DNA from 2 places in the Kocuria sp. HSID17590 genome. Region 2 is predicted to be linked to the other one. Evidence: predicted binding sites of a transcription regulator. Region 2 holds the regulator's gene; the other holds the start of a gene.
What was found. Region 2 encodes LexA, which represses DNA repair genes until DNA is damaged. Its sites were predicted from a motif close to TCGAACANNTGTTCGA; they were not measured.
Positions count from the first base shown of each region.

Region 1: the regulator LexA is predicted to act here: its motif matches at 4,074-4,089, upstream of D8M39_RS02280 (DUF6504 family protein).

Region 1 covers NZ_RBMB01000004.1:118,658-133,940, reverse strand. The annotation lists gene D8M39_RS02295 (NtaA/DmoA family FMN-dependent monooxygenase) at 1-1,186, opposite strand, end outside; gene D8M39_RS02290 (MFS transporter) at 1,261-2,304, opposite strand; partial or broken gene D8M39_RS13170 (hypothetical protein) at 2,372-2,788, opposite strand; SAM riboswitch class IV at 2,834-2,952, opposite strand; gene D8M39_RS02285 (NAD(P)-dependent oxidoreductase) at 3,267-3,917, opposite strand; gene D8M39_RS02280 (DUF6504 family protein) at 4,113-4,523, shown strand; gene D8M39_RS02275 (DNA polymerase III subunit alpha) at 4,606-8,232, shown strand; gene D8M39_RS02270 (App1 family protein) at 8,296-9,366, shown strand; gene D8M39_RS02265 (NmrA family NAD(P)-binding protein) at 9,545-10,411, shown strand; gene nrdH (glutaredoxin-like protein NrdH) at 10,765-11,001, shown strand; gene nrdI (class Ib ribonucleoside-diphosphate reductase assembly flavoprotein NrdI) at 11,137-11,631, shown strand; gene nrdE (class 1b ribonucleoside-diphosphate reductase subunit alpha) at 11,628-13,787, shown strand; gene D8M39_RS02245 (ornithine cyclodeaminase family protein) at 14,022-15,005, shown strand; tRNA gene D8M39_RS02240 (tRNA-Val) at 15,175-15,249, opposite strand; tRNA gene D8M39_RS02235 (tRNA-Cys) at 15,279-15,283, opposite strand, start outside.
Region 2 covers NZ_RBMB01000020.1:22,375-37,657, forward strand. The annotation lists gene D8M39_RS08370 (DHA2 family efflux MFS transporter permease subunit) at 69-1,709, opposite strand; gene D8M39_RS08375 (NUDIX domain-containing protein) at 1,712-2,158, opposite strand; gene D8M39_RS08380 (RNA methyltransferase) at 2,314-3,330, opposite strand; gene rplT (50S ribosomal protein L20) at 3,339-3,725, opposite strand; gene rpmI (50S ribosomal protein L35) at 3,819-4,016, opposite strand; gene infC (translation initiation factor IF-3) at 4,134-5,186, opposite strand; gene D8M39_RS08400 (DUF1844 domain-containing protein) at 5,608-6,057, shown strand; gene D8M39_RS08405 (SseB family protein) at 6,171-7,031, opposite strand; gene priA (bifunctional 1-(5-phosphoribosyl)-5-((5-phosphoribosylamino)methylideneamino)imidazole-4-carboxamide isomerase/phosphoribosylanthranilate isomerase PriA) at 7,024-7,773, opposite strand; gene D8M39_RS12735 (hypothetical protein) at 7,850-8,011, opposite strand; gene hisH (imidazole glycerol phosphate synthase subunit HisH) at 8,008-8,724, opposite strand; gene hisB (imidazoleglycerol-phosphate dehydratase HisB) at 8,721-9,338, opposite strand; gene D8M39_RS08425 (histidinol-phosphate transaminase) at 9,546-10,649, opposite strand; gene D8M39_RS08430 (LysM peptidoglycan-binding domain-containing protein) at 10,790-11,290, opposite strand; gene lexA (transcriptional repressor LexA) at 11,584-12,348, shown strand; gene D8M39_RS08440 (ATP-dependent DNA helicase) at 12,571-14,634, opposite strand; gene hflX (GTPase HflX) at 14,631-15,283, opposite strand, start outside.

The DNA of each region.
Region 1 (15,283 bases), on a different contig from region 2:
CGTTGAAGCCGTCCACGTCCGCGACCCGCGCCCAGCGCTCGACCTCGTCCGCGACCTCCTCCGGGGAGCCCGTGATCACGGGACCTCGGCCCCCGATCGCCACGAACTCCGCCACGCGCCGCGGGGTCCACGCGGCGTCCGGGTCCATGGTGGTGAAGGACGCGAGCGCCGAACGGTTGGCGTCTGTCTCCACGTGCTCCAGCGGGGCGTCGGGGTCCGCGTCGGAGAGGTCCACCCCGGTCCACCCGCCGAACAGGGCCAGGGCCGCGGGCACGTCCACGTACCGGGTGTACTCGGCCAGGCGCTCGCGGGCCGCGTCACCCGTCTCGGCCACCACGACGGCGACGTTCGTGAACGCCTTGACGGAGCGGGGATCGCGCCCGGCGGTCTCGGCCTCCTCTCGGAGCCTGCCAGTCCACCGGGCGACGTGCTCGGGCGTGGGCCCGGAGAAGAAGACGGCCTCGGCGTGTTTCGCGGCGAACGCGAGCCCGCGCGGGGAGGCCCCGGCCTGGAAGAGGTACGGGGTGCGCTGGCGGGTGGGAGCGGTCAGGGAGGGGGCGGTGACGTCGAAGTACGTGCCGTGGTGGCCCGCGCCGCGCACCTTTGCGGGATCCACGACGACGCCGCTGTCCCGGTCCGCGGTGTACGCGTCCTCCTCGTAGGAGCCCTCCCACAGGGCGTAGACCACGTCCATGTACTCGTCCGCGCGGTCGTAGCGCTCGTCGTGGGGCAGCTGCGTGCCCAGCCCGAGGTTGAGCGCGGCGGACTCCTGGTAGGAGGTCACCACGTTCCACGCGATGCGCCCGTCCGTGAGGGCGTCCAGGGTGGCGAAGCGACGGGCGAGGTCGTACGGCGCCGCGTAGGTCACCGAGGCGGTCACCCCCACAGCCAGGTGCTCCGTGGCCCGCGCGAGCAGGGGCGCGAGCAGCAGGGGATCCAGCTGGGGGACCTGCACCCCGCCGCGCAGGGCGGCGTCCGGGCTGGCCCCGTAGACGTCGTAGAGCCCGAGGACGTCCGCGAGGAAGATGCCGTGGAAGCCCGCGGCCTCGATCGTCCTCGCCTCACGCTCCCAGTGGGCCGGCGAGGCGTAGTTGCGGGACTCGTCCTCGGGGTGGCGCCACAGCCCGGGGGACTGGTGGACGGGCACGGGCATCTCGAACGCGTTGAACAGCAGCGGGCGGGGCATGGAGGTCCTTTCACGGGGAGGGGTGGTGGTAGGGGAGGTCGGCCGGCGCCGGACGACGTCGTCGGCCGGGGTGCTCAGGCGGGGACCGGGGCGGCGACGGCCGCGGGGACGGCCCGGGCGCCATCGGCCACGGAGTCCCGCGCCATGCGGGCGGTGACCACGGAGACCACGGCGAGGACGCTGAGGTAGCCGCACAGCAGCCACGGGGTGCCGCCGCCGCGGGCCACGAGCCACGCGGCGATCATGGGGGTCAGTCCGCCCGAGAGGATCGTGCCCACCTGGTAGCCCAGGGAGACTCCCGAGTAGCGCAGGTGCACGGGGAACTGCTCGGCGAACAGCGCGGCCTGGGGGCCGTAGATGCTGTCGTGCAGCACGGCCAGGCCCACGAGGTACATGAACGGCAGCAGGGCCAGCGGGCCGTGGTCGAGGAAGAGGAAGTAGGGCCACACGAACACGCCGACCAGCGCGGCCGCGATCCCGGAGATCCGGCGGCGGCCCACACGGTCCGAGAGCCACCCCCACAGGGGTCCGCCCACGATGCCCACCGCCGCCGCGATCAGGATGGAGACCATGACCCACTGGCTCTGACCGCGGTGCTGGGTCACGTAGGTGAGGGTGTAGACCGTGAGGATCGAGAAGATCGCCGGCTGGACCATGCGCTGGCCGATGCACACGATCACCCCGCGGGGGTACTCGCGCAGCACCTCGCGCACGGGGGAGACGGCGCGCTTCTCCTCCGCCCTGACCTCGCGGAACTCCTCGGCGTCCGTGACACCGGCGCGGATGACCAGCCCGATCACCACGAGCACCGCCGAGAACAGGAACGGCACCCGCCAGCCCCACGCCTGGAACTGCTCCGGGGTGGTCGCGGCCTGCACCACGGCGAAGAACGCGGTGGACAGCAGCATCCCCGCCGCCGAGCCGACCTGCGTGAACGAGCCGAACAGCCCCCGCAGCCCGGAGGGGGCGTGCTCCACCGACAGCACGGCCGAACCACCCCACTCCATCCCCGCGGAGAGCCCCTGCAGGATGCGGCAGGCCACCAGCAGCACCACCGCGGCCCAGCCGATCCGATCGAAACCGGGCAGCAGGCCGATCGCCGTGGTCGCCAGCCCCATCCGCCAGCAGGGAGGCCACGAGCAGCGCCTTGCGTCCGATCCGGTCCCCCAGGTGGCCCGCGACGATCCCGCCCAGCGGACGGAAGAAGAACGCGATCGCGAAGGTCGCGAACGAGGCGATCACCGTCCCCACGCCCGAACCCTGCGGGAAGAAGTAGTGGTTGAACACCAGGGCGGCCGCCGCCCCGTAGAGGTAGAAGTCGTACCACTCGATGGTCGTGCCCACGAACGACGCCGCCAGCACCCGCTTCTTCGAGCGCACCGCCGCACCCGCGGCCCGCAGGGTGGCGGGAGCAGCAGCGGGAGACACGCCGGGGGTGGTGCCGGGAGGGGCGCTGGGGTTAGAGGAGAGAGGTGTGCCAGGGAGCTGCGCCCCGGCAGCGGCGGTGCGTGCGGCGTCGTCGTGCCCGCCACTCGATGGAACGGGGCCCGCGGGGCGGGAGAGAAGAGTCTCGTCGGTGCGGCCGGGTGCGGCGTTGCCCATGAACAGTCCTTCAGACCGAGGCGTCACGAAGCGCAGGGGAACCGGACGCCGTCCTTGCCCGCACCGGTGTGGTCACGGGCCGAATCATCACCTGGGGCACCCCACGACAGCGTCAGAGGGTTGCCGTCCGGCCAGCCAGGGCTGTTGGGCCGGAACTCGTGATTCCTGTTCGGTCACACAACCACACACGCCGCGGGGAGGACAACCCGGGGCCCGCCGCGCATGACGCCGCGCGACACGGATTGGGGGCACCGTGGGCGCAGCAAGGGTGCGTGGGTCTGGGGCAGTGGGGTCTGGGGTACTGAGGCACTGCTGGGGTCCGGGGGAGCCGAGGACGCAGGGGAGGCGGGAACGGTGTGCGCGCGGGTGCTGAAGAAGCTGGGGCGCCTTGCCACGCGGCCCAGCAGCGCGCCACCCGCCACCCACGCCCCACCCCGCCGCCCGCGCCGGCTGCGGGCCGCGCGCCGTCGTCGACCGCTCAGTAGGCCACCCCGAAGCGCTCGCGGTGGTGGGCGGGGCGCTCCACCTCGTCGAGGAACGCCTCCCCGAAGTCCGCCCCGGAGATCACCGAACGCCCCGACTCGTCGGTGAGCAGCACCTCGCTGCTCGTGCGGTAGGAACCGGTGCGCTCGCCGGGGTTCCACGCGCCGAACTCGCCTGCGGGGGAGATCACGAACCAGTCGAAGGACTCGGGGGTCGCTGCCAGATCGGCCATCACGGCCTCGATCTCCACCGAGTCCCGGCGCCACTCGGGGTTGAAGTCCGGGGCGTCGTAGACCTTCGGGCCGCCCTCGCTGACCCGCATGGAGCCCGCGCCGCCCACCATTCCGAAGCGGATGCCGCGGGCCATGGCCTGCTCCGCGATGCCCTTCTCGACGGCGCGCATCACGCCCTCTCCCGCGAGCGTGCCACGCGGGGACAGAGCCGTGAGCACCACGTCCGTGTCCTCCAGGGCCGCGGCCACCACGGCGGGGTCGGCGACGTCGCCCGTGCGGTACTCGACGCCCGCCACCGGGTGCTCGGGGGCGTTCCTGCTCCAGACGGTCACCCGGTGCCCGCGCCGGGCACCCGCCGCCGCGATGCTGCTCCCGGCGTATCCCGTGCCACCCAGGACTGCGATGCGTGTCATTTCCTGCTCCTTCTCCCGTGCTCCGGCCACCAGGGGTGGTGCCGGCTGCCGGGAGAACTTCGCGGGCGGGCGGGGTATTCCGGGTAGAGGGTGCGGTGGGGTGGAGTGTGCCGGGTCGCTTATGCGTGTCGGACAGCCTTGGCACCGTCTCAGGAGTCGAATAAAGTTTCGAATACCCGGGGAGGGTGGAACGTCATGACGGTTCTGGAGAGTGCGGAGATCGGGTCTTGGGAGGACCCGTGGGAGTCGGTGCCGGTGATCGGCGCGGGTGTCAGGGCGGCGTCCACCCGGCGGGGGCGTGATCTCACCCTCGAGGGCGGAGCGGCCGAGGTTGTCGTGCGCTGCGACGGTGCCGGCGTGCCCCGGGAGGTGGTCCACCGGGGGCGCGTGCACCGCGTGGTGGAGCCGCCCGTGCGGTGGTACGAACGCCGGAACTGGTGGGAATCCGAGGACCGCGTGCCACGGGAGTCCCGCACGAGCATGGTGGACCGGGAGCTGTGGCAGGTCCAGGCGCTGCAGGGCGGGACGACGGCGCCCTGCACCTTCCGGCTCGTGCGCAACCAGGTCTCGGACCGGTGGCAGCTGCTCGGGGTGACCCTTGGCTGAGTGGCAGGTGGGGCGGGCTGGAGGCGCTCCACCGGGTCCCGCAGCACTTGACAGATATTCGAATAAAGATTCGAATAAACCCATGCACTTCCCTCACCTCCACGTGGCCTCCGCCTTCAGCGCCCACTACGGTGTGGCGCGCCCGGAGGAGCTGGCGGCCACCGCGGCGGAGCAGCGGGCGGAGATCCTCGCGTGCACGGACCGGGACGGCCTCTACGGCGCGGTCAAGCACGTCCTGGCGTGCCGGGAGCACGGCATCTCTCCCGTGCTGGGGGTGGACCTCGCGCTGCTCGGGGCGGGTCGTGTCGGCGGGGCGGGTCGGGCGGGCGCGGCAGGCCAGGCAGGTCGGACGGGTGCGGCGGGCACCCGCGGTGGGCAGCGACGTCGCCCGCTGCCGCCCCGGGTGCTCGGGCGCGTGGTCGTGCTGGCCACGGGGCACAACGCCGGGGCCGGCTACGCCGCACTGTGCCGCGTGGTCTCCGCCGCGCACCGCGCCCACGACCGGTTCCCCGCCCACCCGATCGGCCTCACCGCCGCGCAGCTGGCCCGCCACGTCCACCGGGCCGCGGCGCACGAGGAACCCGGGCTCGTGGTCCTGGTGGGCCCGGACTCGGACGTCGGCAGGCTGCTCGCCAGGCGCCACTACCAGCCCGCGCGCACCGCCCTGCAACGGTGGCGCCGGGTGCTGCCCCCGGGAACCCTCGTGGTGGAGACCGCCACCCACCTCTCTCCCCAGGGAGCGCCCCTGAGCACCGGCCACGCGGTGCGGATGCTCCAGATCGGGCACCGGGCACAGCTGCCCGTGGTGTTGAGCAACGCCGTGCGCTACGCCCACCCCGGCCAGGCCGTGACCGCGGACGTGCTGGACGCCGCCCGCACCCTGATGTCCCTGGACGAGCTCGCCGGCGCGGACCGCGGCGTCCTGCAGCCCAACGGCCAGGGCTGGCTCAAGGACGACGACCGCATGGCCCTGCTCGCCCACGAGATCGCCCACGCCGCGGACCAGGGGGACGCCGGGCGGAACAGGCTGCTCGCGGACACCCACCACCTGGCCGAACGCTGCGTCCTGGACCCCGAGCACGACCTCGGGATGGGCCGGCCCGTGATCCCGGAGGCCTCGGTCCTCGGGGTCCAGGGCAATCCGGACCGTGAACTCGCCCGGCGCTGCTACGCCGGCCTCGCACGCCTGCACGGGCACGAGGACTGGGACCGCACCGTGCCGGGACTCAACAGGGAGTCGCTGCGCTCGCGGCTGGAACGGGAGCTGGACGTGATCTCCCACCTGGGGTTCGCGGGCTACTTCCTCACCGTGGGGGAGGTCTCGGAGCTGATGAGCGAGATGGACGTGCGCCACGCCGCCCGCGGTTCGGGGGTCTCCTCCCTGGTGGTGCACCTGCTCGGGATCTCCCCGGCGGACCCCCTCGAGTACGACCTCGTCTTCGAACGGTTCCTCTCCCCGCTGCGCCCCAACCTGCCGGACATCGACATCGACATCGAGAGCGCCCGCCGCCACGCCGTCTACCAGCGGATCTTCGAGCGCTTCGGCCCCCGGCGCGTCACCCTCATGAGCATGCAGAACGCCTACCGCTCCCGCGGGGCCGTGCGGGACGCCGGACTCGCCCTCGGCCTCGGCGCCCAGGACGTGGACCACGTGGCGGGCCAGCTGTGGCGCGTCCCCGGGGCCACCCTGCGCCAGGAGCTCACCCGCCGCCCCGAGCTCGCACCCCTCGCGGACAGGCTGCGCGGCAACCGGCAGCTGGACCTGCTCGTGGACCTCACCGAACGCCTCGACCGCCTGCCCCGCCACATCTCCATGCACCCGTGCGGGGTGATCCTCTCCGACACCACCCTCCTGGACCGCACCCCCGTGCAGGCCAGCGGGATCGGACTGCCCATGTCCCAGTACGACAAGCACGACATGGACCCCATGGGCCTCATCAAGCTCGACGTCCTGGGCGTGCGCATGCAGTCCACCCTCGCCCACGCCGTCGCCGAGACCGCACGGCTGCACCCCCACGAGCCACCCCCGGACCTCGACGCCATGCCCCGGGACGACCCAGACACCTACCGCCTGATCAGCTCCACCCACACCCTCGGGTGCTTCCAGATCGAGTCCCCCGGGCAGCGCGAGCTCATCGGCACCATGGGCCCGCAGGAGTTCAACGACCTCATCGTGGACATCTCCCTCTTCCGCCCCGGACCCATGCAGGCCAACATGGTCCGCCCCTACCTCGACGCACGCCACGGCTGGTCCGCACCCCAGCACCTGCACCCGGACCTCACCGAGATCCTCGCCGAGACCCACGGGGTGGCCGTCTACCACGAGCAGATCATGCGCATCATGGACCGGATGACCGGCTGCGGCCTCGGCCGCGCGGACGTCTGGCGGCGCCTGCTCGGCTCCCACGGCGAAGCACCCGTGGAGGCCGCCTTCCGCGACGCCGCCCGCGGACGCGGCTACACCCACCGCACCATCGACACCGTGTGGGAGCTGCTCCACGCCTTCGGCAGCTTCGGATTCTGCAAGGCCCACGCCGTGGCCTTCGCCGTGCCCACCTACCAGTCCGCCTGGCTGAAGACCCACCACCCCGAGGCCTTCATGGCCGGCGTCTGGGAGCACGACCCCGGGATGTACCCCGCCCGCCTGCTCGTGGGAGAGGCCCGCCGCATGGGCATCCCCGTGCTCGGCCCGGACGTCAACCGCAGCGGCGAGCACCACCGGGTGGAACCCGTCACCCCACGCCCCGGCACCGTGGAACCCGGCGACCTCGACCACGGCATCCCCCACACCCAGGACGGCGCCTGGGGAATCCGCATGTCCCTGAACTCCATCACCGGCCTCAGCACCGCCGAGACAGAACGCCTCCTCGCCGGCCAGCCCTACGCCACCCTCGCCGAGGTCAGGACCCGCGCCCGCCCCACCCGCAGAAGCCTGCAGCGTCTCGCCGCCGCCGGAGCACTCGACACCCTCCTGCGCGGCACCGGATCCCGTGCCTCCCACACCGACATGGTCACCTTCCTCCGCGACCAGGCAGACCGTCCCGCCACCGGCCAGCCTCCGCGCTCGCAGCCGGGGGAGGGCCAGCTGAGCCTGCCCCTGGGGGACGTGGACCTCACCGGTCTGCCCGCCCGGCTCCCCGAGCCGAGTCCCGAGGAACGGGTCCGGGCGGAGATGGACACCATGGGCACGGAGGTCTCCGCCCACCTGATGGACTCCCACGCGCAGCTCATGCGCCGCTACGGCGCCACCCGCGCCGAGGACCTGCTGGGGCTGCGCAACGGGACCGAGGTGGTCGTCGCAGGGGTCCGCGTCTCCACCATGACCCCGCCCATGCGCAGCGGCAGACGCGTGGTCTTCATCTCCCTCGACGACGGTTCCGGGGCGGTGGACTGCACCTTCTTCGACGAGGCCCAGGCCGCCTCCGGCGAGGTGCTCTTCGCCCCCACGCTGCTGCTGGTCCACGGCCACACCCGGCGCACCGGTCCCCGGGGCATCGGCATCCAGGCCGCCCAGGCCTGGGACCTCTCCCGCCCCGAGACCCTGCCGGACCCCTCGAGCCTGCTCGGCTCCCGCCCCACCCCCGGGCGCCCACCGCGGCGCAGCGCTCCCGAGCGCCCCTCGCCCCGGCGGGCGCGGCCCAGCGCCTTCGAACCTGATGCTTCCGAGCCCCACGCCCCCGCCCCGCACACCCGGGCGGTCGCCCCGTGACACATCGCCGCACGACGCACCCCGGCCACGGTGCCCACCCCCGCCTGTGGGAGACTGAGGACCATGGCGAAAGACAGTGGCGGAGGGGATCTGCTGCCGACCGTGGACCAGGTCACCGAGGAAGCGATCAACATCGGCTACCGCTTCGACCAGAAGCTGCAGCGCTGGCGGCAGGGCAGGGCAACCCAGCGCGGAGACATCCCCACCATGCTCGCCTTCGACGGCTACGGCAGCCCCCGCTACGTCCGGGCACTGGGCCGCGTGCTGCTCAAGACGCGCTCGCTGATCCAGGACACGGACGACGCCGACGAGTCGATCCGCGGCTGGCGCTCCTTCTCGTCGGTGCCCTTCGCGTTCGCCCACGTGAACATCTGGCTGGGGGACCACGAGTTCCACCTCGTCGCGGACAAGGGCGGTGTGATCGACGTGGACCTCAACGTCTCCATGGCCCCGGGGGCGCACTCCATCTACATGCAGGCCGAGGGCTCGGAGGTCACGGAGGCCAAGGTCACCGTGGTCTCGGACCAGCAGTACCTGGGGGTCGTGTGCGACGTGGACGACACCGTGATGGTCACCGCGCTGCCCCGTCCGATGCTCGCCGCCTGGAACTCCTTCGTGGCCAACGAGCACGCCCGCATCCCCACCCCGGGGATGTCCACCATGATGGACCGGCTGCGGCGCAAGCACCCGAACGCTCCGTTCCTCTACCTCTCCACCGGGGCGTGGAACGTGGCACCCACGCTGCGCCGCTTCCTCACCCGCAACGCCTACCCCTCCGGTGCGCTGCTGCTGACCGACTGGGGTCCCACCACGGAGCGCTGGTTCCGCTCGGGCGCCCAGCACAAGGTCCAGAACCTGCAGCGCCTGGCCGCCAACTTCCCGCACGTGAAGTGGATCCTGATCGGGGACGACGGCCAGCACGACCCGCAGATCTACGCGGGCTTCGCCGAGCGCTACCCGGACTCCGTGGCGGCGGTCGTGATCCGCAACCTCTCGCCCACCGAGGCGGTTCTCGCCAACGGTGCGCGCGTGCCGGACGGGCACCGGGTGATCTCCCCGGAGGGCGTGCTGTGGATCGAGGCCAACGACGGCGCCTCCATCTCGGACCAGCTGCAGGCCGCAGGACTGCTCTGACGTGTCCTGCCACGAGCCCTGGCACGGGCCTCGTCACGGGCCCTGACACGGGCTCCGAGCCTCCCTGACCTACCCCGGCCATTCCATTCCTGCCCCCACCCCTCCCCTCCACCGGCTGCCTCCCGCACCCCGGCCGCCGGTGGAGGGACCACAACGCCCCACGAACGGAGAACCCCTCATGACTCGCACCACCACCGCAACCATCGGCATCACCGGCGTCACCGGACACGTCGGCGGAGCCGTCTCCCGCGCACTCGAGGAGCGCGGCGTCGCCCACCGGCTGCTGGGGCGCAACCCCCAGCGCTTCGACTCCCGGGTGGCCGCGTCGGACGGTCTGCTGGAGTCCGCATCCCTGGACTTCTCGGACCCGGAGCGGGCCGCGGAGTCCATGAAGGGGCTGCAGACCGTGTTCCTGGTCTCCGCCGCGGAGACCGCCGAGCGGGAGGCGCAGCAGCTCGCCATGGTGGGGTCGCTGTCCCGGGCCGGCGTGGAGCGCGTGGTCTACACGTCCTTCGCCTCGCCGTCGCCCACGGCGACCTTCACCTTCGCGCGCACCCACTACGCCACGGAGCAGGCGATCGAGCGCGCCGGGCTGGAGCACACCTTCCTGCGGGACAACTTCTACCTGGACGTCCTGCCCCTGTTCGCGGGGGAGGACCGTGTGCTGCGCGGACCCGCGGGGGACGGCCGCGTGGCCGCGGTGGCCCGGGCCGACGTCGCCGACGCCGCCGTGGCGGTCCTGCTGGACCCGCAGGCGCACACGCGCGGCGCCTACACCCTCACGGGCCCCGAGTCGCTCACGATGACCGAGGTCGCCCAGATCCTCACCCGTGTGACCGGGCAGCAGTACCGCTACGAGGCGGAGACGGTCGAGGCCGCGCACGAGTCCCGCGCGGTCCTGGACCCCGAGCCCTGGGAGATGGAGGCGTGGGTCTCCACCTACACGGCCATCGCCTCCGGGGAACTGGCCGAGGTCACGCAGGACGTCCGCGAGCTCACGGGCCACGCCGCGCGCTCCCTGGAGGACGTCCTGCGCCAGCGGTGACCCGCGCCCGTCCGCCCGTTCGCCCGCCTGGGCGACACGGCTCGGCGGTGGCCGGGACACGCGGTGCGAAAAGTTTTTCCGTGACGTCGGGAACGCCGCTTATCCACACCCCGGCGGCGAAAAACCGCGTGCTGCCGGGCACCGGCCACCGGGGGTCCTGTGGACAACCCGGGGGATAACCTCCGAGGCCCTGTGGATCGTGCAACCACATCATCTAGGGCTATGTCCCGGTACGCGCCACTAGATGTAGTATTGACCCAGATCTTCAACCACCTGGCGCACCACCCGGACCACGAGCTGAGAAGCCCCGGAAGCGCCGGAGAATCGGTACTTCCCGCAAGGAGAGATGGGCTATGTCAGTCACCGTGTATTCCAAGCCGTCGTGCGTCCAGTGCAACGCCACCTACCGCGCCCTCACCAAGAAGGGCATCGACTACACCGTCGTGGACGTCACCGAGGACACCACCGCGTACGACCACGTGGTGGGCCTGGGCTACCAGCAGGTCCCGGTCGTCGAGGCCGGCGGCGAGCACTGGTCCGGGTTCCGCCCGGACAAGATCAACAGCCTGGCGCTGCTGCGCTCGGCATGAGCCCCACGCCGTGGCACCCCCGGGTACCACGGCGGACGCGGCCCGCACCCGGTGGTCCTCGGAGCGCGAGCGTCCCGGCGGCCACCGGTCCTCGCCACCCACCAACGTTCCCCCCCAGAATCGAAGTGACCCGGCATGAGTGCCCTGGCCTCCGTTCTCGCCCAGGCGAAGGAACGGGAAGAACACCACACCCCCGTCGTCGCGGGGGAGGACGCACCCCTGGTGGTGTACTTCTCCTCCGTCACCCGCAACACGGACCGGTTCGTCGCCAAACTTCCCGTGCGTTCCCTCCGGCTGCCCCTGAAGACCTCTGATCCCGTTCCCCGCGTCACGGAACCGTACGTGCTGGCCGTGCCCAGCTACGGCAGGCCCGGGGGAGCGGGATCCGTTCCCCCGCAAGTCGTCAAGTTCCTCAACGACGCCCCCTCACGGCAGCACCTCAAGGGTGTGCTGGGCGCGGGCAACACCAACTTCGGCCCCCTGTTCTGCGTGGCGGCGGAGAAGGTGGCCGCCAAGTGCCAGGTGCCCCTGCTCTACAAGTTCGAGCTGATGGGTACGGATGAGGACGTCGAAAAAGTCACCCAAGGATTGGAAGAGTTTTGGCAAGCATTCACGCAACCCCGGGAGTGAGCGTCGAGCCCGGCCACGAGGACCCCACCTGCCCCGAGAAGTACCGGGGCCTGGGCTACCACGAGCTCAATGCCCTGCTGAACCTCTACGACGCCGAGGGCAACATCCAGTTCGAGGCGGACCGCCAGGCGGCGCGGCAGTACTTCCTGCAGCACGTCAACAAGAACACGGTGTTCTTCCACGACCTCGAGGAGAAGCTGCAGTACCTGGTGGACCACCAGTACTACGAGGCCGAGGTGCTCGAGAAGTACAGCGTGGAGTTCATCAAGGAGCTCTCCAAGCAGGCGTACGGCTACAAGTTCCGCTTCCAGACCTTCCTGGGCGCGTTCAAGTTCTACACGTCCTACACGCTGAAGACCTTCGACGGCCAGCGCTACCTGGAGCGCTTCGAGGACCGCGTGGTCATGGTCTCCCTCTACCTCGCGGACGGGGACGAGACCCTGGCGCAGCGTCTGGTGGGCGAGATCATCTCCGGGCGCTTCCAGCCGGCCACTCCCACGTTCCTCAACGCGGGCAAGAAGCAGCGCGGCGAGCTGGTCTCATGCTTCCTGGTGCGCTTCGAGGACAACATGGAGTCCATCGGACGCAACATCAACTCGGCGCTGCAGCTGTCCAAGCGCGGCGGCGGTGTGGCGTTCGCGCTGACGAACCTGCGCGAGTCCGGTGCGCCCATCAAGATGATCGAGAACCAGTCCTCGGGCGTCATCCCGGTCATGAAGCTGCTGGAGGACTCGTTCTCCTACGCGAACCAGCTGGGGGCCCGTCAGGGTGCAGGCGCGGTGTACCTGCACGCCCACCACCCGGACATCCTCAACTTCCTGGACACCAAGCGGGAGAACGCGGACGAGAAGATCCGCATCAAGACCCTCTCGCTCGGCGTCGTCATCCCGGACATCACGTTCGAGCTGGCCAAGAAGAACCAGGACATGTACCTGTTCTCCCCGTACGACGTGGAGCGCATCTACGGCATGCCCTTCGCGGACGTGAACGTGAGCGAGAAGTACCACGAGATGGTGGACGACTCCCGGATCACGAAGACCAAGATCAACGCCCGCGAGTTCTTCCAGACCGTCGCGGAGGTGCAGTTCGAGTCCGGCTACCCGTACATCATGTTCGAGGACACCGTGAACCGGGCCAACCCGATCGACGGCAAGATCATCATGTCCAACCTGTGCTCCGAGATCCTGCAGGTCTCCGAGCCCTCGGTCTACAACGAGGACCTCACCTACGCGGAGGTGGGCAAGGACATCTCGTGCAACCTGGGGTCCATGAACATCGCCATGGCCATGGAGTCCCCGGACTTCGGGGCGAGCATCGAGACCGCGATCCGCGGCCTCACCGCCGTGTCGGACATGTCCAACATTGACTCCGTGCCCTCGATCCGTCGCGGCAACCAGATGTCCCACGCGGTGGGCCTGGGTCAGATGAACCTGCACGGGTACCTGGCCAAGGAGCACGTGTTCTACGGTTCCGAGGAGGGCGTGGACTTCACGAACATGTACTTCTACGCGGTGACCTACCACGCGATCCGCGCGTCCAACCTGATCGCCAAGGAGCGCGGGGAGTCCTTCGTGGGCTTCGAGAAGTCCGACTACGCCAACGGCACGTACTTCGACAAGTACATCGACGGCACGTGGGAGCCCGCCACGGCCCGGGTCCGGGAGCTCTTCGAGCGTGCCGGCGTGGCGCTGCCCACCGCGCAGGACTGGCGTGAGCTGCGAGAGAAGGTCATGGCGGACGGGATGTACAACCAGAACCTGCAGGCTGTCCCGCCCACGGGTTCCATCTCGTACATCAACAACTCCACGTCCTCGATCCACCCGATCGCCTCGCGCATCGAGATCCGCAAGGAGGGCAAGCTGGGGCGCGTGTACTACCCGGCGCCCTTCATGAACGACGAGAACCTGGAGTACTTCCAGGACGCGTACGAGATCGGCTACGAGAAGATCATCGACACGTACGCCGCGGCCACGCAGCACGTGGACCAGGGCCTGTCCCTGACGCTGTTCTTCAAGGACACGGCCACCACGCGGGAGATCAACCGCGCGCAGATCTACGCGTGGCGCAAGGGCATCAAGACCATGTACTACTCCCGCATCCGCCAGCTGGCGCTCGAGGGCACCGAGGTCGAGGGCTGCGTCTCCTGCATGCTCTGACGGCCCGCCACGCGGACCGGGACGGGCCTGGCGCACGACACGGCGCGGCGTCGTCGGCATCTCCCTGAGCCGGGGACGACGACGCCGCACGCGCCCTCCGCGCCCCGCCTCACCGCTCTGCCCGCTCCACCGATCTGCCCCGCACGGCCCACGGCCGGCGGGGCAGTGTCGTACGGGGTCCACCCGATCCCCGCACACAGACCCTCGTAACCAGTCCCCAGGAGGACCGACCGCATGACCACGGCCGAACGCCACGAGAAGACCGGGAGCACCACGGGTACCGGGAACGAGCCCGCCCACTGGAGCGCCGAGCAGATCCTGGAGGCCGTGTCCCCGCGCCGCGCCCGGCGGCTGCTGGAGGCCACCCTCGCGGAGGGCTTCCGTCCGGAGACCGATCCGGCCCGCGGCAACGTGACGGCGGGGGAGGGGCACATGCTGCTCATGCCGTCCACGCTGGGGGACTGGAGCGGCATCAAGGTGGCCACGGTCTCCCCGGAGAATCCGCAGCGCGGGCTGCCGCGGATCCAGGCCACCTACCTGCTCATGGACACCGCCACGCTGAGCGTGCGGGCGCTGCTGGAGGGCAACTCGCTGACCACGCTGCGCACGCCGGCCATCTCGGCCGTGGCCGTGGACCACCTCGCGGCCCCGGACGCCCGGACGCTGCTGGTCTTCGGCACGGGCCCGCAGGCGCTCTCTCACATCGAGGCGTTCGCGGATGTCCGCTCCTTCACCGAGGTGGTGGTCTGCGGACGCACACCCGAGAAGGTCGACGCCGTCGTGGAGTTCGCACAGGGCCTGGGGCTGCAGGCGCGCGCCGGTGACCAGGAGGACGTGCGCGGCGCGGACGTCGTCGTGTGCGCCACCTCCGCGTCCGAGCCCCTCTTCGACGGCTCGCTGGTGCGGGACTCCGCGTGCGTCGTCGCCATGGGCTCGCACGAGCCCGACCACCGCGAACTGGACTCCGGGCTGATGGGCCGCGCACAGGTGGTTGTCGAGGACACGGCGACCGCCCTGCGGGAAGCCGGCGACGTCGTCCAGGCCGTTGCCGACGGCGCGCTGGCCGAGGACTCGCTCGTTCCCCTCGCGGACGTGGTCACCGGCACCGTGGCACCGGACACGAGCCGGCCGCGCGTGTTCAAGTGCGTGGGGATGAGCTGGGAGGACCTCGCGGTGGCCGTGGGTGTGGTGACCGGTTCGCAGGACGCCGAGAGCTGACGAGCGGCTCGGGGCCTGCCCCTTCTCGGGCGGGCCCCGGCGCGGGCGCTCTGCCCTCGGACCAGCGACGAGCAGCACGAGTGCCGGAAACAGGAACGCGGGATGCAGGGAGGGGAGCAAGCACCCCGGGAACAGGAAAAACCCCGGAACACGTGTTCCGGGGTTTCGGTGGTGCGCGATACTGGGATCGAACCAGTGACCTCTTCCGTGTCAGGGAAGCGCGCTACCGCTGCGCCAATCGCGCTCAATCTCTTGAACGAGGTGGTTGCACCGAGGTG
Region 2 (15,283 bases):
GATGCGGGCACCGCCGCCCGCAAGACCACCGGGCCCGACGACGTCGCCGTCCGGGCCGTGCGCCGGGTTCAGCCCTGCGCGACGCCGGGTCCGGGGCCCTGCCCGGACCCCTGCGGGGAGCCGCCCCCGGAACCCTGCCGTGAGCCGTGCCGTGAGCCGTGCCCTGTGTGCCAGTGCGGCGGGCGGAAGAAGGCCGCGGCGAGCGCGCCCAGGAGCAGCACGGCCACCGGCAGCATCAGTGACTGCGTCATGGCGAGGGAGAACCCGTCCTGCAGCGGTGCCGGAAGCCCACCCGCGGTGCTGGAGGCACCGAGCTCCCCGGCCCCCGAGCTCGCACCGGCCGGGAGGTTCGCCGCGAGCCGGGACTGCATGAGCACGGCCACCATGGCCGAGCCGATCGCCGCGGCCACCTGCCGGGTGGCGTTGAAGACGCCCGACCCCGCCCCGGCCACGTCCGGGCCCAGGTCCGCCGTGGCGGTCAGGGACACCGGGGACCAGATCATGGCGCTGCCCAGCCCGATCACGAGCGTCAGCGCCGCGAGCAGCAGCACCGGGGTCCCGGGGCGCAGCGCGAGCGCGTAGACCGCCAGGCCCGCGGCCATGACGAGCATCCCGGGCAGGGCGAGGCTGCGGGGAGCCACCCGCGTCAGGGCACGGCCCACCACCGGGGCGAGGAACGCCGAGAGCAGGGACATGGGCGCGTAGCTCAGGGCCGCCACGGTGGGGTTCAGCCCGCGCACCACCTGCAGGTACAGCATCGCCGGGATGATCATGGAGTTCACGGTCAGGCTCACCGCCGCCATCGCGATGTTGGCGAGCGAGAAGTTGCGGTCCCGGAACAGGCTCAGCGGCACCAGGGGCTCGGCGGGGGTGAACCGCTGCCACACCACGAACGCCACCAGCACGGCCAGCCCCGTGCCGATGAGCAGCCACACCGTGACGGGGCCGACCACGGTGCCCCAGTTGTAGGTCTCCCCCTCCTGGATGCCGAAGACCACCAGGAACAGCCCGATCCCTGAGAGCAGCACCCCTGGGACGTCGAACGAGTGGGAGCGCACCGGGAGCCTCGGCAGCCTGGTCCACGCGCGCCACAGGGCGAAGATCCCCACGGGCACGTTGACCCAGAAGATCCAGCGCCACCCCGCGAGGTCCACGAGCACTCCGCCGAGGAGGGGCCCGACCAGTGTGGCCACACCCGCGGTGGCGCCCCAGATGCCGAGGGCGGCGCCACGGCTGCGCGCCGGGAACATCCGGGTGATGATCGTCATGGTCTGCGGCGTCATCAGCGCCGCCCCGAGGCCCTGCACCACGCGGGCGAGCACGAGCCCCGCGATGTCCTGGGACAGGCCGCACCACAGGGACGCGGCCGTGAAGATGCCGAGGCCCCACAGGTACACGGTGCGCGGGCCCACGCGGTCCCCCAGCCGCCCGGTGATCAGCAGCGGCACCGCGTAGGCGAGCAGGTACCCGCTCGTGACCCACAGGACCCCGGAGATGTCGGTGTCCAGCCCGGCGGTGATGGCGGGAATGGCGGTGGAGACGATCGTCGCGTCCACCAGGATCATGAAGAAGCCGAGCACCATGGCCCACAGGGCGCTCCACGCGCGGTGGTCGGCCTCCGGGGAGTTCGACGCGGAGCCGTCCGCCCGGTGCCGGCCGCGCGGCCGGTGCCCCCGGTCCTCGGGACGGTCGGACGAGGGGTCTGTCATGCTCACTCTGTTCGCAGCATCTCCAGCAGCGCCGCCACGATGGGCAGGTCTGCGGGGATCCACGGTAGTCCGAGAATCTGCGCGGGGTCCGCGAGAGGCAGCCAGCGCACGGCGAGGTGGTCCTCCCCGACCCGGACGAGCGCCTCGGGATCCCCGGCGGCGTCGTCCATGGTGGGGGCATCGGTGACCACGGCAACGAAGACACGCATCACGGCGGTGCCGGCCAGCGGCCACCCCTCGGGTGCGGGCGGGGTGACCTCGTCGAGCAGCACCACGTCCACGTCGAGCTCTTCGCGGCACTCCCTCACGAGGGCGTCCTGCGCGGACTCGCCGGGCTCCTGCTTGCCGCCCGGGAACTCCCACAGACCCGACAGCGCGGGCGGGTACGCGCGCTGGGCTGCCAGCACACGCGTGGGCTGCTCCACGGAGTCGAGGATCGCAGCGCCCACCACGCGTGTGGGCGCTGCATCCGCGCCGTCCGTCGGCTCTGCCGGAGTACCGGCTGCGGATCGGCCGGTGCCACCTCTGGTTGGTTCCTCGGGACGGCCGTGCGCCGGCTCGTCTCCCGCGCCGCGCCCGTCGTTCGAGCGGGTACCGGGCGCCGTCACGCGGGGTCCCCGGAGACGACGTCGACCGGGCCGCGGCGCTGCGCCCGCGCCGAGGCGTAGAGGCACACGGTCGCGGCCGTGCCCACGTTGAGGGACTCGGCGCGCCCGTGCAGGGGGACGGCCACCGCGGCATCCGCCTGTGCGCGTTCGTGCTCGTCCAGGCCCTGCGCCTCGTTGCCGAACAGCCACGCCGTGGGCTGCTCGAGGCGCACGGCAGAAGAAGAGGGGGTCTCGAGACCCGCGTGGCGCAGCAGTGCGGCATCCGCGAGTTCGTCGACGCTCGTGTCCGCGCGGCCGTCCGCGGCGAGCACGGTGACACCCGCGGCGTGCGCCGCGGTGGAGAACTCGTCCAGGTCCAGGCCCGTGAGCACGGGGACGTGGAAGAGGGAGCCCGCGCTGGAACGCACGGCCTTGGGGTTGAAGGGGTCCACGCTGCCCGCGGTGAACGCCACGCTCTGCGCCCCGGCGGCATCCGCGGCCCGCACCACCGTGCCGGCGTTGCCGGGGTCCTGGACGCGCACGAGAACGCACGTGAGATCGGGGAAGGCGGCGTGCGGCGTCGTCGTCCCCTCCGGGAGCCGGCACACGGCCAGCATGCCCTGGGGCGTGACCGCGTCCGTCATGGCGCCGAGCACCTCCGGGGTGACGGCGCGGATGAACACGCCCCCGCGGGAGTCGAGCTCCGCGAGGTCCGCGGCGATCTCCGGGTGCCGGGACAGCTCCTCGAGCGTCACGTAGACCGCGTCGAGGACGGGCAGGCCCCCGGCTGTCGAGTCCGGGCCCGACGGCGCGCGGTCCGGGTCGCCCTGGCCTGGCGCATCCTGACCCGGCGCTGTGCGGGAAATCGTGGCGAGCGCGAGACGCACGGCCTCCCGCACGTTCTGCGGGCCCTCGGCCCGGAAGAGCCCGCGCCTGGAACGCGTCGAGCGCCTGGTCAGCGCGGCCACGTCCTTCACCCGATCGGCTCGGGGATTGGACAGAAGCCGGTTGTCCAGGCGCTCGACGAACGTCACGACAGTGCTCAGGCGGCGGCGCGCGGCGCGGAGGTGTCCTCCGGCAGGGCGTCCTTGGCCACCTGGACCAGGGCCGCGAAGGCGGTCTCGTCGTTGACGGCCAGCTCGGCCAGCATGCGGCGGTCCACCTCGACCTCAGCGGCCTTCAGGCCCTGGATGAGGCGGTTGTACGTCAGGCCGTTGGCGCGGGACGCGGCGTTGATGCGCTGGATCCACAGCCGGCGGAAGTCACCCTTCTTCTTCCGGCGGTCGTTGTACGAGTAGGTGTACGAGTGGAGCATCTGCTCCTTGGCCTTGCGGTACAGGCGCGAACGCTGTCCGCGGTAGCCCGACGCCTTCTCGAGGACTTCCCGACGCTTCTTGTGGGCGTTGACTGCCCGCTTCACACGTGCCACGTGTGTACTCCTAACGATTCGGTCCCGGCCGGAGCCGGAACATGTCTACCCGCCGCGCTGCCGCGGCGAACTGCTGAGGGGACGAAAGAGGGCCTACTTGCCCAGCATCCGCTTGATGACCTTGGCCTCGCCCGGGGTGGAGACGATCTGGTCGCTCGCGAGACGGCGGGTCAGGCGGGAGGACTTGTGCTCCAGGTAGTGGCGGCGGTTCGCCTGCTGGCGCTTGACCTTGCCCGAACCGGTCAGCTTGAAACGCTTCTTGGTCCCGCTGTGGGTCTTCATCTTCGGCATGGTGGCCGTCTCCTTCTCCATCGACCGGTGTCACACACCGGCGGGCCGCGGCACGGGGCCGCGGCCATGCTGATGCCGGGCGATCACACGCCCGACGCTGTCAATCCTTGTGCGGCGCTACTTCTTGGCCGGACCGGGCTTGCCGGCACCCGGCTTGGGCGCACCCGGCTTCGGGGCCGCGGGCTTCGCAGAAGCGCTCGGCTTGCTCGCCGCCGGCTTGGCCGACGCGGCGGGCTTTGCAGCGGCGGCAGGCTTCGCCGACGCCGCAGGCTTGCTCGCAGCGGGCTTCGCCTCGGTCGCAGCGGGCTCGGCCTTGGCCTCAGCCGCCGGCTTGGCAGCCTTCTCCTCGGCCGCGGGCTCCACGACGGTCTCCGTCGTCTCGCTCGCCGGCGCCACGGTGGCCTTGACCTCGTCCTCGGCCGCCACGGGGGCGGACTCCACGGGTGCCTCGGGGGCAGCCTCCTGGGGCGCCTCGGCCTGCGTGGCAGGCTTCTCCTCGGCCGGGGCCGACGCCGCCTGGCGCAGCTCCTCGGGGAACGCGTCCCCGATGGACTGGGTCACCGACTCCGCGGAAGAGGTGTCCACACGCTGCCTGCGCTCGTTGTCCGCCTTGGACTTCTCACGCTGCTGCTGCTTGCGGGCCTCGGCGCGGGCCTCCGCCTTGTTCTTCAGCGGGCCGATGACCATGACCATGTTGCGGCCGTCCACGCGGGGCGTGGTCTCCACCGCGCCGACGTCCGCGACGTCGTCCGCGAGGCGCTGCAGCAGGCGGACACCCATCTCGGGGCGCTGCTGCTCACGGCCGCGGAACTGGATCATGGCCTTGACCTTGTCCCCCGCGGAGAGGAAGCGCTTGGCGTGGCCCACCTTGGTCTCGTAGTCGTGCGTGTCGATCTTCAGACGGAAACGCACTTCCTTGAGCACCGTGTTGGCCTGGTTCTTGCGGGACTCACGGGCCTTGACCGCTGCTTCGTACTTGTACTTGCCGAAGTCCATGAGCTTGGCCACCGGGGGCTTGGCGTTCGGGGCGACCTCGACCAGATCGAGATCCGATTCACGGGCCAGCCGCAGCGCGTCCTGGACGCGCACGATGCCGACCTGCTCGCCGCCAGGTCCGACCAGACGGACTTCCGGGACGCGGATTCTGTCATTGATACGTGGATCGCTAATGCCAAGCTCCTAGGTTCGTGGGTTGTCCCGCTGTCGGGTCCTCGACCGCAACGAAAAAACCTCCGCTGCGGCACGCGCGAGCGGAGGTGGGGAACCACACTGGGGACCGATGAGTCGAGCACTCTCCCCGGACTGGCCGGGAAGTGCTCGTTCGGTCACGAACCCGAACACCTGTTGCTCCTCGATCTCTCGGGGGCTGTCGGTAACGGGTGGGAGTCGCCTCCGCTTGCACACTGCCGTCCATCGTAGCGCACCGACGCCCCACTCGGCCACCCGGGGCCGTGTGGGGCGGGACCGCGCACTCCCGGACGGCGCCCGCCCGGAAGGGGGGGCCGAGGAAAACCCGGGGGCGACGCCGGACGGGCCGTGCGCCGTCGTCGCCCCGCTGTCCGCGCGGCGCCGCTGTTCTACAGTGGGACGCATGTCCGACGCACCGCGCTCCGAGCGCTACGAATTCACCGACGCCCCCGGCACCGCCCCCGCCGACCACGAGCACCCCGCCGAGACCCCCGGCCTCCCCGATGACGCGGTGGACGCGGTCCAGGGGCAGATGCGCGACATCGCGGAGGTTCCCGCGGTGGAGGTGATCACCACCGCCGCGGTGCACCTCATGAGCGCCGCCGCCGTGAAGTGCGGCCTGGCCGCGGACGAGGACGCCGATGAGCTCAAGGACCTCGACGAGGCGCGCAAGCTCATCACGGCGCTGGCCGGCTTCGTCACGGCAGCCGCTCCGGAGATCGGCTCGCAGCACGCGGGACCCCTGCGTGACGGCCTGAAGTCCCTGCAGCTGGCCTTCCGCGAGGCCTCCCCGTTCCCGGACGCCCCGGGCGCCGGCCCCGGCGAGAAGTTCACCGGTCCCGTCTACGGCTGACACCCGCGCAGAACAGGCGCAGAACCCGCAACGAGCAGAACGCCTCACGAGAACGGCCCACGACCACTCCGGTCGCGGGCCGTTCCCGCTGTTCTCTCTGCGCGGGAGGCTCCTCAGGAGGTGAGGCGCAGCTCCACGGAGTCCACGGCGTCCGCCATGACCTGCTCGGCAGCGAGACGCTGCTGGTAGCGCTCCACGGCGGCCCGGACCTCGTCCTGGGACATGCCCGCGCGCAGCTGCAGGGTCACGGTCAGCTCCGGGCCCTCGCCCCCGCCCGTGAGAGCGGTCCCGTCCGCGCGGACGGCGGCGACGCCGCGGCCCGGCCCGGCGAGCGCGGCCTGCACGCCGTCGAGACCGAGACCCGCGCGCATCACGGCGTCGTCCACCGCGAAGTCCCGGTAGGACGGAGTCCAGTCCCGCCCCTGCGCGACCGCCCACAGGGCCGGCCGGCGCACGACGAACGCCGGGTCCGTTCCGGGGTCCAGCACGAGCATCGCGGAGCCGTCCTGCACCGCGGACAGTGCCGCACGGCGGATCTCCACCGCCACGGGACGGGCCTGCGCGTTCCACGCCTGCAGCGCGGCGGTTGAGGTGAAGACGGGAAGGGCCGCGCGGCCGTCCGACGCCGTGAGGCTCACGAGGGCCATGTCCGCCTCCTTGTCGGAGACCAGCCCGTCCTCGGTGATGTGGGACTGGGAGACCCGCGCCACGATGGGCACGAAGACGCGCGCGGAGCCGAGGGCCGCCACGACGTCCTGCTCGCCCAGCCGCCCCTCACGCCACGCGGTGAGCGCTCGTTCGAGCTGCCGGTCCGCGGTGCCGGGATCCTCCGGGAACTGGTGGGTGTGGCTCGTGCCCTCCCCCAGGTTCCGCCCCTCCCAGGCCTGACCGCCGGTGTCGGTGGGCCCACCCGCCGACCGCAGCTGGGCGGCGATGTGCGGGGGCAGGGGGCGGGCGTGCGGGGTCTCAGGCACCGGGGCGACCGGCGACGTCGAGTGCCTCGGAGAGCGTGAACCGCCCCGCGTAGAGGGCCTTGCCCACGATGGCGCCCTCGACGCCCGTGGACACGAGCTCGCGCAGTGCCGCGATGTCCTCGAGCGAAGAGATGCCGCCGGAGGCCACCACGGGCTTGTCCGTGCGTCGCGCCACCTCCGCGAGCAGCTCGGTGTTCGGGCCACGGAGAGTGCCGTCCTTGGTCACGTCCGTGACCACGTAGCGTGCACAGCCGTCCGCCTCCAGCCGGTCGAGGACTTCCCAGAGGTCCCCGCCGTCACGGGTCCAGCCACGCGCCGCGAGCGTGCTGCCGCGAACGTCCAGCCCCACGGCGATCAGGTCCCCGTGCTCCGCGATCACCCGACGCGTCCACTCCGGGTTCTCCAGAGCCGCGGTGCCGAGGTTGATGCGCGCGGGCCGCAGGGACAGGACACGCTCCAGGGACTCGTCGTCGCGGATGCCCCCGGACATCTCGATCTTCAGGTCGAGGTTCTGCGCCACACGACGCAGCACCTCGATGTTGTCGCCGCGGCCGAACGCGGCGTCGAGGTCCACCAGGTGGAGCCACTCGGCCCCGGCGTCCTGCCACGAGCGCGCGGCCTCCAGCGGATCTCCGTATCCGGTCTCGGAACCCGCTTCGCCCTGGACGAGGCGCACGGCCTGTCCGCCCTGGACGTCCACCGCCGGAAGCAGCTCGAGGCGGGGTTCGGTGGTCTCTGTCATGTCTCTCCTCGCGTCAGCGCCGGGTGGCGCGGTCAGGGTGTCGATGGGTGTCCGGGGACGTCTCGGCGGCGGGGCCTCACACGCTCACGGACCACGAGTACGCCCCGTAGCCGATGAGTGCCGCGGCGATGACGGCGATCAGGACCACCGACCACAGGGGTTTGCGCTGCTGGTGGAACGAGATGGCGCCTCCCACGAAGAACGCCCCCGCCACGAGCACCAGGAGTGAGGGTGTCACGGGGTGGCCTCCGATCCGGTTGCGGGCATGCGCCCCTGCATGCGGCCGGTGCGCGGGAGCGTGTCGAGCCAGTTGCGCAGCAGTGCGATGCCCGCGTGCGAAGACTTCTCGGGGTGGAACTGCGTGGCGCTCAGCGGACCGTTCTCGACGGCGGCCACGAACGGGGCCCCGTGCTCGGCCCAGGTGACGGCCGGCGGGGACATCTGCTCGATGCTCTGGTCGAACGCCCAGTCCTGGACCCCGTAGGAGTGCACGAAGTAGAACCTCTCGTCCTCGAGCCCGCGGAACAGCACGGAACCCTCCGGAGGCTGCACCGTGTTCCAGCCCATGTGGGGAACCACGGGAGCGGCCAGCCGTTCGACCGTCCCCGGCCACTGGCCCAGTCCCTCGGACTCGCGGCCGTGCTCCACACCGCGCTCGAACATGACCTGCAGTCCCACGCAGATGCCCAGGACCGGCCGGCCGCCGCTGAGACGACGGTCGATCAGACGCGGCGCGTCCACGGCGCGCAGCCCGGACATGACCGCCTCGAAGGCACCCACGCCCGGGACGAGCAGCCCGTCCGCGTCCGCGACGTCGCGGGGGTCCGCGCTGAGCTTCACGCGCGCCCCGGCCTCCTCGAGCGCCCGGACCGCAGAGCGGACGTTGCCGGCCCCATAGTCCAGCACGACGACGTCGGGAGCGTCACGGACTCCGGTGTCCACCCCGCTCACAGTGCGCCCTTCGTGGACGGGATGGAGCCTGCCATGCGCGGATCCAGCTCCACGGCCTCGCGCAGCGCACGCGCCAGGGCCTTGAACTGGGCCTCGACGATGTGGTGCGGGTCCCGGCCGCGGAGGAGCTCCACGTGCAGGCACAGCTGCGCGTGGTGGGCCAGGGACTCGAAGACGTGACGGGTCATGGACCCGGTGAAGTGACCGCCGATCAGGTGGTACTGCTGCCCCTCCGGCTCGCCGAGGTGCACGGTGTACGGGCGGCCGGAGACGTCCACCACCGCGGAGGCCAGGGCCTCGTCCAGCGGCACGGTGGCCTGCCCGAAACGGCGGATCCCGCGCTTGTCCCCGAGGGCCTCGTGCAACGCCTCTCCGAGCACGATCGCCGTGTCCTCCACGGTGTGGTGGACGTCGATGTCCGTGTCACCGTGCGCCTGGACGTCCAGGTCGATCAGGGAGTGCTTGGACAGGGCGGTGAGCATGTGGTTGTAGAACGGGACGGTCGTCTCGATCCGCGACGTCCCCGTGCCGTCCAGGTTGACGCTCACGCGCACCGTGGACTCGCTCGTCACGCGCTCCACGGTGGCGGTTCGCTGGTTCTCGGCTGCGCTCATGTGCTGCGATGACTCCTTGGTGTTCGCGTCCCGCGACCCTTCACGGGACCGTTCCAGTCTAGGCGGGCCCTCCGACCGGCTTGACCGGGCTAACGAGACCTCCTCGCGGCCCGGGTGGACGCGGGCCCCTCGTTCAGCGCGGGGCAATTCCCGCCGGGGCGGTCCCGGTTGGCTGCGGGCCTCGCCCCGCCTGGCCCGGGTGCCGCGTCAGCGGACGGACAGGTGGTCCTCCACGGCCTCGAGGAACGCGGTGTTCTCGGCCTCCGTGCCGGCGGTGACGCGCAGGTGACCGGGGATGCCGACGTCGCGCACCAGGACGCCCCGGTCCAGGAGCGCCTGCCACATCTCGTGCGCGTCCCCGTGGCACGCGAAGAAGACGAAGTTGGAATCGGACTCCGCCGGGGTCAGACCCATGCGCTTGAGCTCGTCCACGATCCGGTCCCGCTGCATCTTGACGTCCTCCACCGTGGCGAGCAGTGTCCCGTGGTGCGCCAGCGCCGCCAGCGCCGTCGCCTGGGTGACGCTCGAGAGGTGGTAGGGCAGGCGCACGAGCCGCATGGCATCCGCAACCTCGCGGGCCGCCGCGAAGTACCCGAGCCTCGCCCCGGCCAGTGCGAAGGCCTTGCTCATGGTGCGGGTCACGATCAGCCGGGGCCGGCCCTCCAGCAGGGTCAGGGCGGACGGCGTGCCGAAACGGGCGAACTCGGCATACGCCTCGTCCACGACCACCACGGTGTTGGTGGCCTCTCCCGCCTCGTACACCGCACGGACCACGTCTAGGCCCAGCGCAGTGCCCGTGGGGTTGTTCGGTGAGCACAGGAAGACGACGTCCGGTGCGTGGGCCCGCACCTGCTGCGACGCCGACTCCGCCGAGAGGGAGAAGTCCTCCGCGCGGTCCCCCGCGATGAACTCCGTACCGGTGCCGAGTGCCAGCAGGGGGTACATCGAATAGGTGGGGACGAAGCTCAGCACGGAGCGGCCAGGCCCTCCGAAGGCCTGGAGGATCTGCTGCAGGATCTCGTTCGAGCCGTTGGCCGCCCAGAGGTTGTCCTCGGTGAGACCGTGCCCCAGGTAGTCGGCGAGTGCGCGGCGCAGGTCTGTGAAGTCGCGGTCCGGGTAACGGTTCAGGGACGCCGCCGTCTCGTGCACTCGTTGGGTGATGGCCTCCACGACCTCGCCCGGCACGGGATGCGTGTTCTCGTTCGTGTTCAGAGCGACCGCGACCTGCAGCTGGGGAGCCCCGTACGGGGACATTCCGCGCAGGTCGTCGCGCAGCGGAAGGGAGTCGAGGGGTGCGGCAGGATCATTCACCGCTCCAGTCTATGAACTTCTCCGTCGAAGTTCTCGGTGGAAATTCTCCGTGGAACTTCTCCGCGCGGTTCCGAGGTGTCGAACACGACGGCGCACCGGCGTCGTCTGCTCCGACCCGGGATCCCCGGCCCAGGAGGGCATCAGCGGGTTGGCACCTCGAGGACCTGTCCGGCCGTGAGCGAGGGCGAGGAGAGCCCGTTGAGCTCCGCGATGTCGCTCATGACCTCGCGGGTGTCGCGCTGGGGGTCCGCCGAGGCGGCGATCTCCCAGAGGGTCTGGTTCGACTGCACTGTGACGCTGCGGGTGACCGGCTCCGTCACGCTGTCGGTCGAGGCCTTGACGGTCGCGGGGAGGAGGAACACGGCGGCGACCACGAGCAGCGCCGCGGCACCGGTGACGAACGGGAGCCCGATCAGGAAGAAGCGCCCACGGCGCGTGAGGTGCACGCCGGAGCCGGTGCTTGCGCCCCCACCGTCCGTGCGGCGCACGCTGGCACTCGCACCGGCTGCGCGCACCGTGCTCGCCCCGCGGGTGGCTGCCGGAGCGGCGACCGAGGCCGGGCGACGGACGGCCCGGGAGATGCGGGACACGGGTGCGGCGGCACCGCGACGTAGGGACTTCGGCATGATGAGTGCGGTCATGACAACCTCCTGGTGATCGGGGCGGCGCCACCTCCCGGTGACGGTGTTCGAATCCTGTACTGCCTTCGTAGAACACATCTTCGAATGGCAGGGTTCAGTTCTAGCACGGATGTACGAACGCTGTCGAGGATGTTTTCGAACACATATTTGAATCGACGGCCTCGCGCGGGTTAAGCTCGAGGTCACACAGCAGTCAGTCGACCCCACGTCTCCGACACGCATAAGCGCCCCGGCGCCGCGCCGTCCCCCTGGGACACCGTCGCACCGCGTGACACGGTGAAAGGACCCCGCACGTGAGCACTTCTTCCCCGGAACGCCACGCGGCCGAGACCCGCGCGCGTTCGCTCACCCCGCGGCAGGCCAAGATCCTGGCCGCCGTCCAGCGCTCCATCGCCTCGCGGGGCTACCCGCCGTCCATGAGGGAGATCGGGGACATCGTGGGCCTGGCCTCCCTCTCCAGCGTCACGCACCAGCTCGGCCAGCTCGAGAAGTGGGGCTACCTCCGCCGCGATCCCCGCCGCCCCCGTGCCATGGAGATGCTCCGGCCGCTGAGCGCCGAGGAGCTGGACCGCCACCTGGGAGCCGAGCAGGATGCTCCAGACGCCCGTGGGGAGACGGCGGGGCGTGCCCCGTCCCCGGCCGTCCACACGATCGGGGACCTCCCCTCCGCGGACGAGTCCTCCGCCATGGTCTCGGTTCCGCTCGTGGGGCGCATCGCGGCCGGCGGTCCCATCACGGCCGAGCAGTCGGTCGAGGACGTCTTCTCCCTCCCGCGCCAGTTCGTGGGCCACGGCCAGCTGTTCATGCTGAAGGTCTCCGGCGACTCCATGATCGACGCCGCCATCTGCGACGGCGACTGGGTGGTCGTGCGCCAGCAGAACTCGGCGGAGAACGGCGACGTCGTGGCCGCGCTGCTGGACGACGAGGCCACCGTCAAGACGTTCCGCCAGCGCGACGGACACACCTGGCTGCTGCCGCAGAACACGCGCTACGAGCCGATCCTGGGTGACCACGCCACCGTGATGGGCAAGGTCGTCTCAGTGTTCCGGGCCCTGTAGGCCCGCCCGCACAACCAGTCACCGCGCCGCGTCACCGCCTCGTGGCGCCCGCTCATGTGGCGCCTCACAGCAGCAGGGGCGCGGAGCCTCCGTGCATTGCCGTCACCGGAACGGCGGTGCCACACGCGTGCCCGCCAGCGGGACCATCAAGCCGGGGCAGCGTCGTCGTGACCGGTACCCGCCTCGGCCCACCACACAGCCACGCCCTGCCCGGAGGTTCCGTCAGGAGGCGTCGAGGCGCTTCAGCGCGCCGAGGACCGTCTGCCGGTCCGTGGTGCGCCACAGTGGTGGCAGCGAACGGGTGAGGAAGGTTCCGTACCGGGCCGTGGCCAGGCGGGAGTCCAGCACGGCGACGACGCCACGGTCCCCGCTCGAACGGATCAGTCGCCCGGCGCCCTGCGCGAGGCGCACCGCGGCGTGGGCGGCCGAGACCGCCATGAAGCCGTTGCCCCCCGCCCGCTCGGTGGCACGCGTGCGCGCGGTGCCCAGCGGATCGTCGGGGCGCGGGAACGGGATCCGGTCGATCACCACGAGTCGGCAGGAGTGACCGGGAACGTCCACCCCCTGCCACAGGCTCATGGTGCCGAAGAGACTTGCCGCGGGGTCGTCCGTGAACTCCTTGACGAGCGAGGGCAGGGAGGCGTCCCCCTGGCACAGGATGGGCAGCTCCGTCCGTTCTCGCAGCGCCTCGGCGGCGTCCTCCGCGGCGCGGCGGGACGAGAAGAGACCGAGTGCGCCACCCCCGGACGCCTCGAGGAGTTCCAGCAGCTCGTCGAGCTGCTCGTGCGAGACCCCGCGACCCGGTTTCGCGAGGTGCTTCGCCACGTAGAGGATGCCCTGGCTGCGGTAGTCGAAGGGGCTGCCGACGTCCACGCCGCGCCACTTCGGTGCTCCTGGGCCCTGCAGCCCGAGCGATCCGGCGACCGACGAGAAGGAGGAGCCCACGGCCAGCGTGGCCGAGGTCAGGACCACGGTGCGGCCGTCGAACAGCCCCTCCCGCAGGGGCCCGGCCACGCTGAGGGGTGCGATGTTCAGGGTCGCGGGCTCCCCCGGGCCGGCCCCCACGTACCCGGCTCCGGGACTCCACCTGCCCACCCGGGAGACCCACAGGACGTCCCTGGTGGTGTCCGCGCCCAGCATCCGCTCGGCGGTGTCGAGCAGCTCGGAGAGCCGCGACCGCGCGGCGTGGCGGCCGGCGTCCTCTCCCTTGCTCTCCCCCTTGGTCTCGCTCAGACCCGTGCGGGCCGCGTCCTGGACTCCCCGCACCGCGTAGACCTGCTCCTCGGTGAAGCCGCGGGGCAGCAGCCCGGACTGCTCGTCGTCGAAGGCGCGGTCGAAGGCCTCGGCGGCGCGCTCGAGCGCTTCACCCGAGGCGGCCGTGTGCTTGCGCACGCCGGTTCCCGCCGCGCGCACGGCCGCCGCGGACAACGACGCCGTCACGGCTCCCGTGACACGGTCGCGCAGCTCGTGGGCCTCGTCCACGATCACGACGTCGTGCTCGGGCAGCACCGAGAGTCCCTCGAAGGCGTTGATCGCGAGCAGCGCGTGGTTGGTGATCACCACGTCCGCCTCTCCCGCCTGGGCGCGCGCCCGCTCGGCAAAGCACTCCTCCACGAGGGGGCACTTGCGCCCCAGGCACTCCTTCGCGGTGACCGAGACCTGGCGCCACGCGGCGTCCGAGACACCGGGCTGGACGTCGTCCCGGTCACCGGTCTCGGTGGACTCGACCCACTCCCGCAGCCGCACCACCTGCTGGGCGAGCCCGCCGAGGGGACGCTCCGCCCCGGAGCTGGCACCACCGGTGGCCGTGACGGGCACGGAGAACAGCGCGGCGTCGTCGTCCTCCGGGTAGCCGCCCTCCACCTTGTGCAGGCACGCGTAGTTGGAACGGCCCTTGAGCAGGGCCACGGTGGGGCGTTCGTCGAGCTCGTCCTCGAGAGCGTCCAGCAGACGGGGGACGTCCCGGCCGGTGATCTGGGACTGGAGGGCGAGCGTGGCGGTGGCGACCACCACGGGCTTGTCCGCGTCCCGGGCGTGGCGCAGCGCCGGAACGAGGTACGCGAGGGACTTGCCCGTGCCCGTTCCGGCCTGTACCAGCAGGTGTCTGCGGGTCTCCAGCGCCTCGGCGACCTTCGCGGCCATGAAACGCTGCCCGTCGCGCCGCTGGCCTCCCAGTGCGGCGACGGCGGCGTCCAGCAGCTCGAGGGCGTCCGCGCCCCCGGGCAGGGACTCCGGGCGGACGTCCGAGATGTCCTTCCCGGTCTCGTCGATGAACACGGAGGTCATGCGCCGGCGGGATCCTCCGCGTCCGGGACCAGGTAGGGCTCGAGGTCCGCCACGAGGTCCTCCCGCACCCGCACGTGCAGCCGGGTGCCGTCCTCCGTGTGCTCGGTGCGCAGGATCTCGGCGTCCTGGGCGTGCAGCCGTGAGACGACCTCGCCGTGGACGTAGGGCACCAGCAGCTCCAGCTCGTGGTCCGGGCGCGGGATGGCGGCCGCGATCAGGCGCTGCAGCTCCTCGACCCCCTCTCCCGTGCGGGCGGAGACGGCCACCGAGGGGTTCTCGTGGTTGCGCAGCCGCGCGAGGACCACGGGATCCGCGATGTCCGCCTTGTTCAGCGCCACGATCTCGGGGATGCCGTTGGCACCGACGTCCGTGAGAACGTCACGCACGGCCTTGAGCTGGCCCTCGGGGTCCGGGTGGGAGGCGTCCACCACGTGCACGATCACGTCCGCGTCCGCCACCTCCTCCAGCGTGGAGCGGAACGCCTCGACCAGCTGCGTGGGCAGCGAGCGCACGAAGCCCACGGTGTCCGCGAGGGTGTAGCCGATGCCGTCCGGGGTCTCCGCCTTGCGGACGGTGGGGTCCAGCGTGGCGAACAGTGCGTTCTCCACGAGGACCCCGGCGTCCGTGAGCCGGTTCAGGAGCGAGGACT